Thermogutta terrifontis: one gene and its partners. The protein of the gene in region 1 binds, or shares a complex with, the protein of each later gene. Links are inferred from orthologs where the notes say so. Each region holds a gene or a part of one and is shown in the gene's direction. Other genes may lie near its edges.

Region 1 (4,388 bases):
ACGCTCCCTATCCAGGCCGACCAGGTGGGCCGCACCAGAAGGGGGGCCAAACCGGGAACTAGCCAGAGATACCAACCGCGGCTTTTCATGAACTCAGCCCGTCAAAAACTTCCTGCTGCAAGCCATTGAGTTCCCCTCTAAATAGCCTTATCATACGCCTAACAATAGGGGGTCAGCTCTCGTGGCCAGCGTGTGGTTCGATTGTCGCTGGGCGAACTTGGCCTGGAGATTCTCAAACTGCTGGGCAGTTTAGCCCGTTTTGGGGTGCCAGGGCAAGACGATCTGGCCCCGCGGCTGGGCCTGTAGCGGCGATTGCCGTCTGCGGGTGAGCGTAATTTGGTGGGGTCAATTCATGAATTGCCTCTACCGGTAAAACAGGCGACACACGGGACACATTGGTTGGGGCCAATGTATGAATTGCAGCCACAAGCCTGGAGCTGTGGGCGGTCGCAACATGGGCATGGATCAGGATCTCACGCAGGCAATAACTCTTATTAATGGTGGTGACCGTGGCTGGAGGCGTGCCGGTCAGGCCGGGGTTCGAGGCCCGGGGGCACCCGAGTCGGTGGCTCCCTTTTCAGGGTTACGGCCGGGCGGTACACTGAGTGGTGAGAGATTTGGTGGATGGGAAAAGAAAGGTTTGGTTTTTGTCAGACTGGAGGTCGAATACCGCCTTTGCGGGATTTCCGGCGGGTGCTCGGTTGACGGGAAATTTGCGGAACGTGCGGAGCTGAGATGTCCATTACCAAAGAACAAAAGCGCGAGCTGATTGAGCAATTCCGGACCAGTGAGGCAGACACGGGTTCGCCCGAAGTTCAAATCGCGATTCTGACCACGCGGATCAAGGCTCTCACCGAGCATTTGAAGGTCCATCGCAAAGACTTCGCCAGCCGACGTGGCATGCTCATGATGGTCAGTCGGCGGCGGAAGCTTTTGGATTATCTCAAGCGGACGGCTCCGGATCGCTACTTCGCGATTATTCAGCGGCTCCAGCTCCGCAAGTGATTTTCCCCGCGAGCAGCACCCGGCTTGTGATTCCTCGGCATTTCGGCGACGGATGCCGCTTGGGCTTCTCGACAGGCGGTATGGCGGCCTCTCAGAAGCGACCTGGTTGGAAAGGTGACAACATTGAAAGTCCGAGTTGAACGCCGTATTGGGGCTCAAACGTTATGGATTGAAACGGGGGAACTGGGGAGACAGGCTGCGGGCTGCTGTCTGACAGGATATGGTGACACGGTGGTTCTGTGTGCGGTGACCACCGGCCCGCCGCGCGAGGGAATCGACTTCTTTCCGCTCAGTTGCGACTATCGGGAACGGTACGCGGCGGCAGGGAAGTTCCCTGGGGGATTTCTGAAGAGGGAAGGTCGCCCCACGCCCCGTGAAGTGCTCATCTCACGGTTGATCGACCGGCCCATCCGTCCCCTCTTTCCGGAAGGCTTCATGGACGAGGTCCAGGTTCAGGCGATGGTCATGGCGGCCGACCGCCAGAATGACCCAGACGTTCTGGCGATGATCGGTTCGGCGGCTGCGCTCGCCATATCACCGATTCCGTTTTTGGGACCGGTGGGTTCGGTGCGGGTAGGACTCATCGAGGGCCAGATTGTGCCCTTCCCCACGCAGGAAATGCTCGACAAGAGCGAGCTGGACCTGGTCGTCTCCGGCACCGACGAAGGCATCGTGATGATTGAAGGCTTTGCCAAGGAAGTGCCGGAAGATGTGATGGGCGACGCCATCATGGCGGCCTACGAGTACGTCAAGCAGGTCATCGATCTACAGAAAGAGCTGATTGCCCAGGTCCAACCGGTCAAGAATCCGTTTGAGCCGCTACCGCCCAGCCCGTTGTACGACCAACTCAAGGAGCGCTATTACGAGGAATTTAAGCAAGCCAAACAGGTGCCCGGAAAACTGGACCGTGCCCAGGCCGTTGAGCAGCTCAAACAAAAGGCGCTCATGGAAATGATTCCCGATCCAACGGCGGAGGGAGCGCCGCCCATCGTCGAGTTTGAAAGGGCCTGGCACGAACTGGAACGGCGAGTGGTCCGCGATCTGATTCTCAGCGGCAAGCGGCCGGATGGACGCGGCGTCAAGGAACTCCGTCCGATCACGTGTAAAGTCGATGTCCTGCCGCGGGTGCATGGTTCCGCCCTGTTCCAGCGCGGTGAAACGCAGGCCATGATCACCGTCACGCTGGGCACCACCCGGGACCAGCAACTCGTGGACGGCATCATGGAGGAATACGGCAAGAAATTCATGCTGGACTACTACTTCCCGCCGTTTTCGGTGGGTGAATGCCGGCCGATTCGTGGACCAAGTCGGAGAGAAATCGGACACGGCAATCTCGCCGAGCGGAGCGTGGAACCGGTCCTGCCCGACCCGGAGGTGTTCCCTTACACGATCCGAATCATTTCGGACATTCTGGAATCCAACGGTTCCAGCTCCATGGCCACGGTGTGCGGGGCCACGCTGGGATTGATGGCGGCGGGAGTTCCCATTCGCAATCCGGTGGCGGGCATTTCGATCGGGCTGATCAAAGAGTCGGACGACAACTGGCTTCTGCTCACCGATATCATCGGGGATGAAGACCACTTCGGTGACATGGATTTCAAGGTCGCGGGGACCCAGAACGGTGTCACCGGCATCCAGCTCGATTTGAAGGTTCGCTCGATTCATGAAGCGATCATCCGCGCGACCCTGGAGCAGGCCCGGGAAGCACGCATCGAGATCCTTCGCAAGATGCTGTCCGTAATCTCGCGGCCACGGGACGATATCTCGGTCTTCGCGCCGCGGTTGCTGCGGACCAAGATCGATCCCGACAAGATCGGCATGTTGATCGGGCCGGGTGGAAAAACAATCCGTAGCATTCAGGAGAAGACCAATTCCACCATCGAGGTAGAGGACGATGGGACCGTCACCATCGCGGCGTACAGTCTGGAAGACGCCCAGGCCGCGCTGAAACAGGTGGAGGCCGTCACGGCGACCATTGAAGTGGGGAAAATCTACGATGGCCGGGTCACCAGCATTAAGGACTTCGGCGCGTTCGTGGAGATCCTGCCCGGCAAGGACGGCCTGTGCCATATCAGCGAGCTGGCCGACGAATATGTGGCGAACGTATCCGACATCTGCAAGGTGGGTGACACGGTTCCCGTCAAGGTGATCGCTATTGATGATCAGGATCGGGTGAAGCTCAGTCGGAAGAGCGCACTCCGCGAACTTGCCCAAAAGCAGAAAGAGGCAGAAGGCGGTGGCTCGTCAACAGGTGCCACCTCTCCCCCTCACCAGCCGCCGCAACGGCGACAACCGCCCAGTCATCGACGGCGCACATAGGGCCAGCGGTTTCTGCTTCCCACACGATGCAGCAAACGCCGTGGAGAGGTTGTTGTCTGGCCGCACGGGCTGAGTCATCCCAACTTTGTCTCCGCCGCGGTAAAGGTTCATGAAGTTCGGCAGGGTCTTAAGAGGGGTCAGTTTCAGCCCGGCGGGACCTCTCCCGGAGGGACGTGCTTGTCACGTGCGCTTTTCGACGCTGGATCATCCATTCCCTTTCCACGGGCACGACAAGTGTGCCCCTCCGAAGAAATCCCGGAGGGACCTGCTTGTCAGGTCCGATCAACACCAATTGATGACCCATTGCTCCTTGCCGCACGCGACAAGCGTGCCCCTCCGAAGTTTCATGGGAGGCCGTGGAGAACGTTCGTCCTGGTAGGGGCAATTCACGAATTGCCCCTACAACGCCGGAGGGACGTGCTTGTCACGTCCGCTTTCCGACGCTGGATCAGCCATTCCCTTTCCACGGGCACGACAAGCGTGTCCCTCCGAAGAAATCCCGGAGGGACCTGCTTGTCAGGTCCGATCAACACCAATTGATGACCCATCGCTCCTCGCCGGGCACGACAAGCGTGCCCCTCCGAGGGGATCTGCATAGTATCCCACTCCGCTTCCCGCCCATTTGTACCGGCTCGGTGCATCCTGTATGATGACAGGGAACGGCGAGTCATTCGTTCCCGGGTAATCAGGATGGTCGCCAGCAGGCAAGAGCGACGGGCTCCGGCAGCAGCAAGCTTCTCATTCGACGGAAGGGCACAATGGACGGCAATTCCTCCCGTGTGCGAGATGACGTGTCTCAGCGGCTGATCGACCAGTACACGGAGCTTGCGCGCCTGGCCGGTGCCCTCGCCCACGAAATTAAGAATCCCCTTTCGACCATCCGACTCAATCTCGAGCTATTGGCCGAGGATTTTGCCAATTCGGACAACCCGCGGGAACGGCGTGCACTCAACCGCATCCAGATCGTCCAGCGGGAATGTGAACGATTGCAAACCATTTTGGACGATTTTCTGAAATTCACGCGGGCGGATCGGCTGAATCTGGAACCGGCCAATTTGAATGAA
Region 2 (4,316 bases), 370 kb from region 1 along the record:
TGATAACGCGAGCGACGGGCAGCCGCTTCCAAGCCCAGGCCGGGGGTGTCTTCTGCTTTGACGGGACATACAAAAAGGCGAAACGCCACCCCTGTCTCACGCGCGAGTTCCTCGCAAAAACGGGCATCTTCCTCTGATTCTGCACCTCGTAACTGATGATTGACATGGACCAGGACGAGGGGACCGGCTGTCGAGGGGTGTGTTCGACGGACAAGATGGAAAAGCGCAACACTATCCGAGCCGCCGGAGACCGCGATCACAATGGGCCAGCTCGCACGGCGCTCGGCGGGAAAGGCTTCCAGAAATTTTTTCTCAAGCGGATGAAGGGACATGGGAAATTCTGCGGTGATGATTGCGTTTACAGAAAATTGACAGCAGGTTGGAACTGGAGTTGCGGAGTGGCCGAACCTCGTATATGATATCAATGAGTTAAAAGAGCGGTCACAGCCCCGAAGAGGGGTGGGTGAATTGCTCCAGGAGTGGATGGTAAAAGCAGATCGTCGTAAACCTAGACGGGATGCGAAGGCCTTAGATTTCCTGAGGGTGAGCAAAGGCCGAGAAGACGCCATCCTCTGGGATTTCCCCTGGAGGAATCAGTTGAGTAACCTTTGACCGGAGTTCCGGTCGTGCAGCGACCGGGGCTTTTTGACGCACAGGTTATGGTCGGTATTCTCCTGCTGGTAGTCGTCGTCATTGCGTGGATCGCCTGGGAAGTCCAGGTGGGCGGTGCGGGAGTGTTGCCTGGCGGACGGGCCGCGCAACTCGGTGCTTGCCCAACTCGGATTCTACCGCACTGCGAAGTTCCCGGCTTGCTTCCCGTGAAGGAAGAACAGCGGGTCTCGGATTCGCAGCGCCAGGCACAATCTGCTCCCAGCGCCATCGATTCGGCTGTATGGCGAACGGGCGTACTTTATGACGAAGGCGAGTTGAGTCACAGATGGGCTGTTCCTCCGCTGGGGTCAGCCGGGAGTGGAGTGGCTCGTCTGCGAATTCAGACAGGACCGGCCGGGCAGTCTTCTCGCCTTTTCTCTGTGTGGTTCCTTCGGTGCAGGAAAGAGGGACCCGGCTGCATGCCTTGTGCAGGACTGGGGAAATTTCTCTTGAGTTTTGCTCTTCCTGCCCTCAAGTAAGGTTTCGCCACCTCGCTCGGAGTCTCAGGTGATCAAGGCCCTCGCCCCGAAAGAAAGTGAGGGCGTTGGCCGTGTTCGAACCAAACCAGCTTATCTTTCTGGCAGTCGTTTGTGTCCTTGTAGCGGGGTTGACGTTCACTGTCACCAAATTAATCGATTATCTGCGGCGCAAAGACGCTGAGTCTGAGGCCAAGCGGATTGTCGAGCAGGCCCAGCGAGAGGCGGAGGATCTCAAGCGGCGGACGGAGCTGGAACTCAAGGAGCGGGATCTTCAGGAGCGGGCGGCGCGGGAAGCGGAATTTCAGAAAATCCGCGAAGAACTCCATCAACGAGAGCGGGCCCTCGAGAAGCGGGAAGATGCCGTCGAGGAGCAGGCCGCCCAGCTTCGCCGTCAGGAACAAATCGTGGAGACCACGCAGCGCCGCCTCACAGAGCGGTTGGAGGAGGTCAACCGGCGCAAAGAGGAGCTTCAGAAGTTGCTTGATCTGCAAAGGCAGGTCCTCCATGAGGTGAGCGGCCTGAGCCGGGAAGAGGCCACCAAGCGACTCCTTGAGCTTCTCGAATCGCAACTCCAGCAAGAAGTGGGTGCGCTCGTTCTCAAATACGAGCAAAAGTTGCACGAGATGTGTCAACAGAAAAGCCGAGATATTCTTCTGACGGCCATCCAGCGCTACGCGGCGGCCCACACTGCGGAGACGACAACCAGCACGGTCGATATTCCCAACGATGAGATGAAGGGGCGGATTATCGGTCGGGAGGGCCGCAACATTCGTACATTCGAAAAGCTCACAGGCGTGGATGTCATCATCGATGACACCCCCGGTGTGGTGATTGTCAGCGCATTCGACGCTGTTCGGCGGGAAATTGCACGAATTGCCCTCAATAAACTGATTGCGGATGGACGGATTCATCCCTCCCGAATCGAGGAAGTGGTGGCAGAGACCCAGCAAGAGATGGACGAGTTCATTCGCCAGATGGGGCAGGCGGCGTGTCAGGAAGTCGATATTCGTGGGCTCCATGAGCGTCTTATTTACATGTTAGGAAGGCTCCACTTCCGCACGAGTTACAGCCAGAATGTGCTTCGCCACTCCATCGAGGTTGCTTTCCTCGCCGGGATGATTGCGGACGAGCTCGGTCTTGACGGAGCCCTGGCCCGGCGGTGCGGTTTGCTGCACGACATTGGCAAGGCCGCGGACCATGAGGCGGAAGGTGGACATCCGAAAATCGGTGCGGATCTTCTCCGCCGCTATGGCGAACCGCCGGAAGTCATCCATGCTGCAGCGGCCCACCATGAGGATTTGCGGGTGGAAAATCCTTACACCGTCATTGTGGCGGCGGCGGATGCCTGCAGCGCTTCCCGACCGGGAGCCCGTCGAGAAACGCTGGAACGCTACATCAAACGCATGGAAGAGCTGGAGAGCATCGCATCGAGCTTCCCGGGCGTGGAGCAGGCCTACGCCATTCAGGCTGGGCGAGAGCTCCGTGTCATGGTGAATGCGAAGGAAACCACGGACGAAATTGCGGCGAAAATCTGCCGGGACATTGCCCGGGCCTTCGAGGAAAGACTCAATTACCCCGGGGAGATCAAAGTCACGGTACTTCGGGAAACTCGCTGTACAGAAATCGCGCGTTGAGAATAGGGCCGCCAAAGGCGGGAGATTTGTGGGTCAGATCGGGAGAGTGGAGCAAGGGTTTGCCAGAGCCTCGTGATCGTCTGCAACGAAAGGCGCTTCCGTGCGATTGATGCTGATCGGTGACGTGGTGGGAAAACCGGGCCGGCGAATCACATGCCGGGCCCTGCCGCTCCTGCTGCGAATTTTTCGGCTCGATTTCATCGTCGTTAACGCCGAAAATGCCGCCGGCGGATCCGGATTGACCCCCGAACTTTTTTACGAACTGGTGGAAGCCGGAGCCCATTGCATCACGATGGGCGACCATATTTACGCACGGCGTCAACTGGAACCTGTTCTGCGGTCGGATTCCCGGATCGTCCGGCCTGCGAATTACCCAGCAGAAGCACCTGGTCGGGAATACACCATTCTATCAGCGGTTAACGGGGAGCCTGTGGCGGTCATCAGTCTTCTGGGGCGGGTGTTCATGCGCCCGGTGGACTGTTACCTGGCGGCTGCCGACCGGGTCCTCAGTCGCTTGTCCAGTTCGGTCAAGGTGATTTTGGTGGATTTTCACGCTGAGGCCACCAGCGACAAGCAGACGCTGGCCCGGTATCTGGATGGGCGGGTCTCCGCCGTGCTGGGAACCCACACCCATGTTCCCACGGCCGATGAACAGATCCTTCCCGGCGGGACGGCCTTTCAGTGCGATGTGGGCATGACGGGGCCTCACGAGAGTATCATTGGACGGCGGATTGACCGGGTGCTCCACACCACCCGAACGTTTGAGCCGACGCCGTTCGACGTGGCCACGGATGACGTCCGCCTCAATGGCGCTATCGTGGAAGTGGACCCGACCACCGGTAAGGCGCAGGCAATTTGGCGCGTTTGTTTGCGTGAGGACGATCTAAGGGAACCGACCTTGTCTCAAATCGCTTCTCGCGTTATGCTTCGCCCCAGCCAACAGTTGTCATGACCGAGTTACTGAAAACCGGTAACGGATGCAATCCGTCAACAGCAAAGTGTCGTAACCGTCGTGATGACCGGCGGCTGAGACCCCTGGAGCGGATAGCTCGTTTAACGTTTGGCTTTGTGGTGCTGGGAGTTTTGGGGACGGCCTGGCCCCTACAGCCCTCCCCCAGCGGCTTTGGAACGCATGAGCAACTGGGATTACCCCCGTGCGCGATGGTGCGGTGGTTCGGATTGCGGTGTCCGACTTGCGGGATGACCACGGCGTGGTCGCACTGCGTGCGGGGTCAGTGGCGACAGGCGCTGCGGGCCAGTGTCAGCGGCACGATGTTGGCGGTGGCGGCGGCTGTCGTGGGGCTGGCGGCTGTGGTTTCCGGCTTGACCGGCATCAGCGGACCGAAAATCTCAATGGCAGCTTTCAATCAAACCCTCCTCACTGTACTGGGGGTGATTGTGGGGGAATGGGTGATCCGGATGGTGTTCCGGTTGTGGTAACGTGGTGAGGGTACCAAGCGCAACCGCCGGCGGCAGGTTTGATCTTTCCTCGTTGTGCAAAGGATGGCCATGAACAGGTTGGGTTGGATTGGTAATCGGCAAGCCGCATGGA
Region 3 (4,358 bases), 1.5 Mb from region 1 along the record:
TGTGACTTTCGCCCGGAGCAGATGGCAACTCGAAAAATTGTCAAATCGGGGACTCCGCTGACACTCCGCCTCGTGGAGACCCCCGATATTTTGGCCAGCCTTGGCATGATGAAAAGGCATCAATGGATTGTGGGTTTTGCCCTGGAAACACACAATGCGAGGCAGCACGCCCTGGAAAAAATTCAGAAGAAACGGTGCGACTTGATGGTCGTGAACCGCCCCTCGGCGATCGGCTCGGATTGCTCGTCGGTGGAGGTTCTCGATTCGGAGGGCACGTGTCTCGCCGAATGGACCGGGACAAAAACGGATATCGCCCTTCGCCTGCGGGAATTGATCGAGCAAAAGCTCTTGAAACTGTCCAATAGCGTCGGTGGTGGATGAATTGAAGCCGGATCCATAAACTCAGCTTCGGCAAAAGAAAACGTGATCAAGGTGACGCGACGCGAGCGGCTTGTGGTACTCGACGTCGGCCGCTCAGGGGGTGAATAAATCCAGGAGGAATGAACATGTCCCAGGCGCTCCAGGTCATATCGGCCGGTATTCTTTTCGCTGATATTGCCTGCGAACCGATTGAACGGCTCCCTAAAGCCGGTGAGCTCGTTCCAACGTCTCGCATCCAGCTCGGATTGGGGGGCTGCGCGGCGAACGTGGCCGTGGATTTGAGAAAATTGGATGTTTCTGTGGGCGTGGCGGGATGTGTGGGGGAAGACTTCTTCGGCCAGTTCATTCAGGAAGCACTCACAAGGTCCGGTGTGGCTACGGCTGGAATCCGCGCTGTACCGGGATACGGTACGGCGGCCACCATGATCGTCAATGTGCAGGGTGAAGACCGACGCTTCATCAGCACGCCGGGGGCGAATGTGGTTTTTCACACCGGCGATATTCCAACCGCTTGGCTGGACGGCGCTCGGGTTCTCTACGTCGGCGGGTATTTGATGATGCCAGGTGTGGAAACCGATGACTTCGCTAATCTGCTGGCAACCGCCCGCCAGCGGGGAATCACGGTTGTTCTCGACGTGGTGCTCATGGAGCGCAAGGACTTTCAATCCATTTTGAGGAAGGTCCTTCCCCACGTTGATTATTTCATGCCTAACGACGACGAAGGCGAGATCATCCTCGGTGTATCCGATCCTGTCGAGCAAGCGCGGCGGTTTCACGACATGGGAGCCCGGAATGTCGTCATCACACTGGGCGAAAAAGGCTGTCTCTTTGTGGGAGAACGTGGGAGTTTCCGAGCGGGAGTTTATCCCACCACGTTCGTCGGGGGCGCCGGCGCAGGTGATGCCTTTGACGCGGGATTTATCATGGGATTGCTTCTCGGCGAGTCGCCCGAAGGCTGTGTACGCTGGGGGAGTGCGCTGGGAGCCAGTTGTGTGCGGGCAATCGGGACCACCGAAGGTGTCTTCAATCGGGCGGAAGCAGAGGAATTTTTGGCAAGCCATCAACTAGAAATCACGCCGCTTTGACCGGTCAGCAACGGCTTCATTTGTTTTTTGAAATAAAAGCAGAGCGTCTGGGAGGAGACCATGCGGATTGCAGTCCTGTGCAGTGGCGGTGATGCCCCTGGCATGAACGCATGCGTGCGGGCGATCGTTCGGGCAGGGATTTCAGCGGGTCACGAAGTGATTGGGATCCTCCGGGGCTATTCCGGTCTTTTGCGGGAAGAGTTCTTCCTCAACGAGCAGGGACAGCCACGCATGTCGCTGCGGAGCGTGTCTGATATCGCTCGGCGAGGGGGGACCATTCTCCACACCAGTCGCTGCGAGGAATTTTACACAGAGTCGGGACAAAAAAGGGCAGCCGAGATTTTGCGGAAGTACAAGATTGACGCTCTCATCCCGATCGGTGGCGACGGAACGTTTCACGGCGCAGTAGCGCTCGCCAAGTATTGGGATGGCCAGATCATCGGGTGCCCTGGAACAATTGATAACGACCTCCTGGGAACAGACTACACAATTGGCTTCGCGACTGCGGTGCACACGGCTGTGGATGCGGTTGACAAGCTGCGCGACACGGCCGATGCACACGAGAGGATGTTCCTCGTGGAGGTGATGGGCCGACACAGTGGGTACATCGCTCTCTATACGGCAATCGCCGCCTCCGCGGAAATTGCATGCATCCCCGAAACCCCCACCGAAGTATCCGAGATCATCCGCCAACTCCACGAATTGAAATCCCGCGGCAAGACTTCGGTGATGATGATCGTGGCGGAGGGGGACGAGCGTGGGGGTGCCGCCGCCCTTCAAAAAGCCCTCTGTGAAAATGGATGTCCGTTTGAAACCCGGGTGCTCGCTCTCGGTCACCTGCAGCGAGGAGGAAGCCCCGTCCCCCAGGATCGACTGCTGGCTGCCCGGCTGGGAGATTTCGCCGTTCGCTCAATTCTGGCAGGAAAGACCGGGTGTATGGCGGGCGAGCAGCGGGGTGAGCTTGTCCTCGTGCCATTTGAACAAACGTATGCCGCGCACAAGCCGGTTCCCCAGGAGCTGGTACGTCTCCTGGAAACGCTCGCCTCCTGACGCCGGCGCCCACCGTTATTCCAGAAAATGCCCCTCCAGCACCCAGCCGAATTCGTGCGCATGAACCGAGGGGCAAAAACGCGCGACAACGATCAGTTGCGACGTTGGCTTGCCGCTCCCCGGTAATCTTCAGCGCACCTTTCAGCGTTTAGCGGGAAAACGAATCAGCGTGACGCTGTAGGGTGCCACTTCAACCTTCCCCGCGTCGGGAATTTCTCTTTCCACAATGCTGACACGCGGAGGCTTTCCCGGCTCATTGAAAAGCATCGGATCATCCCCGGCAATTTCCCATGCACGGCCGGGCGATTCCAGCTTTACCGCGGTGGATTGCAGGATCAGGTGCTGCCGTTCGGCAGTCGGATTGACCACGGCAAGCACCACCGCGTCCTTTGCCTCACTCAGAGCGGCCTGGACATCGAGGACGGAGTTGGAACATGTGGTGGCGACGGGGACTTGCCCGAAGTGCTTTCGATACAGGGCCAGGACGAGCCCGGTGGTCTCGAAGCTGGCGGCCGTTTTCGTCGTCTTGATCGCTCCGATCACATTCACGGTTTGGGCATAATTGGCCATGAAATAGACATCCGTGTTACGAGCATACTCATTGAGAGCCTTCGCGACTCCAAGGCCATCGCGGAGGAAATACCGCGTTCCCAGCTCGCCGTAGAGATGCTCTCCGTACCAGTAGTTCCACTCATCGAGCGCAACAGGAATGGCCTTGCCGCCCAGGATTTCTTTCCGATAGCGGCGATGGGCGTCGGCGATCTCGCGCACACGACGTGCGGCCTGCTCGACGTGCTCCAGCAAATCCTTTTTTGCCCCGACGTAAAAATGTTCACTCATCAGGTCGATAAAGTCCGCACAGTGGCGGAACATTCCCTCAGTCCATGGTCCAACATTACCAACCGCAATGGCCACAATTGTGGGGTCGAGCTTCCGCATTGCGGCAACAAACTCGTTATGCTTTTTGACGTACTCCTCCAAAGGCATGTGTCCAAGCTGCCAGTTACCGTACATTTCGTTTCCGATGCCCCAGTATTTGACACGATAGGGCTCGGGGTGACCGTTTTTGGCCCGTAGCTGCCCCATTTTTGTCTCAACAGAGCCATTGGCGTATTCCAGCTCCTGGAGAGCCATCTCCACATCCCCAAGCCCCGTGTTCACCACTACCAGCGGCTCGGTATTGACAATCCGGCAGAACGTCATGAATTCATCGATTCCGAAATCGTTCGAATCAATTCCCTGCCAGGCAGGGTTTTTGCGCGGCGGGCGCTTATCGCGGTCGCCGATTCCGTCCCGCCAGTCGTAACCGCTCACGAAGTTGCCACCCGGCCAGCGATAGATGGGAGAGTCCAGCTCTTTTAGCAGAGCAATGGTGTCCGCCCGCATGCCATGAATGTTGTCGGCCGGCATCAGGGAAACTGTCCCCACATAAAAGTAGCCTCTACCTTTGGACACGATTTCCAGCCGGGCATCGTCAGTAGACTCTGCAGGCCGAAAACGAAAAGTCACCTTCCGATAGTCTGATCCCACCTCGGGGATGTCCATCTCGCCCGCATTGCCAGGATTATTTCCCGACACCAGTCTCACCGTGATTGGGGCTGCTTCCGGAGCGCCTTTCACCCATATGTAACCGACGTACTCTTTCCCAGCGAGAACGCCTAAACCGCCATGAGCGATGCCCGCGACGGTGCCATCGCCCCTCAACGCGACTCGCGGTGAATGCACCCCCACAAAGGGCTGATGACGATCCATTGTTACGCTCCCTTCTGGCCCAATGACCGTCCACGGGGATTCCTTGCTACCGACAGGATAGAAGAATTTCCTGTCGACGAGCATTTCCGC

The links. The genes of interacting proteins can lie anywhere in the genome.
Region 2: pnp (region 1) and rny share a complex: the UniProt entries of both Bacillus subtilis proteins name them as parts of the possible RNA degradosome complex. The link is inferred for Thermogutta terrifontis from one-to-one orthologs.
Region 3: pnp (region 1) and THTE_RS08455 share a complex: the UniProt entries of both Bacillus subtilis proteins name them as parts of the possible RNA degradosome complex. The link is inferred for Thermogutta terrifontis from one-to-one orthologs.

The regions. Positions count from the first base shown.
Region 1 is NZ_CP018477.1:823,902-828,289, forward strand. What follows is about bases 777-3,721. They hold pnp (polyribonucleotide nucleotidyltransferase), read left to right. Parts: upstream 777-1,119; coding sequence 1,120-3,324; downstream 3,325-3,721. Other genes in these bases: rpsO (30S ribosomal protein S15), read left to right, coding at 777-1,005. In the rest of the region: THTE_RS03005 (tetratricopeptide repeat protein), read right to left, coding at 1-89; more of rpsO, read left to right, coding at 736-776; THTE_RS03020 (two-component system sensor histidine kinase NtrB), read left to right, coding at 4,083-4,388. UniProt on the Bacillus subtilis protein: Involved in mRNA degradation. Catalyzes the phosphorolysis of single-stranded polyribonucleotides processively in the 3'- to 5'-direction. Necessary for competence development in Bacillus subtilis.
Region 2 is NZ_CP018477.1:1,194,002-1,198,317, forward strand. The notes cover bases 607-3,479. They hold rny (ribonuclease Y), read left to right. Parts: upstream 607-1,195; coding sequence 1,196-2,764; downstream 2,765-3,479. Other genes in these bases: THTE_RS04460 (hypothetical protein), read left to right, coding at 627-1,130; THTE_RS04470 (YmdB family metallophosphoesterase), read left to right, coding at 2,874-3,479. In the rest of the region: tRNA lysidine(34) synthetase TilS, read right to left, coding at 1-332; more of THTE_RS04470, read left to right, coding at 3,480-3,716; THTE_RS04475 (DUF2752 domain-containing protein), read left to right, coding at 3,713-4,204; THTE_RS04480 (hypothetical protein), read left to right, coding at 4,274-4,316. UniProt on the Bacillus subtilis protein: Endoribonuclease that initiates mRNA decay. Initiates the decay of all SAM-dependent riboswitches, such as yitJ riboswitch. Involved in processing of the gapA operon mRNA, it cleaves between cggR and gapA.
Region 3 is NZ_CP018477.1:2,274,344-2,278,701, reverse strand. The notes cover bases 607-3,521. They hold THTE_RS08455 (6-phosphofructokinase), read left to right. Parts: upstream 607-1,526; coding sequence 1,527-2,516; downstream 2,517-3,521. Other genes in these bases: THTE_RS08450 (alpha-L-arabinofuranosidase C-terminal domain-containing protein), read right to left, coding at 2,658-3,521; THTE_RS08460 (carbohydrate kinase family protein), read left to right, coding at 607-1,466. Also shown: THTE_RS08465 (phosphopantothenoylcysteine decarboxylase domain-containing protein), read left to right, coding at 1-381; more of THTE_RS08460, read left to right, coding at 507-606; more of THTE_RS08450, read right to left, coding at 3,522-4,358. UniProt on the Bacillus subtilis protein: Catalyzes the phosphorylation of D-fructose 6-phosphate to fructose 1,6-bisphosphate by ATP, the first committing step of glycolysis.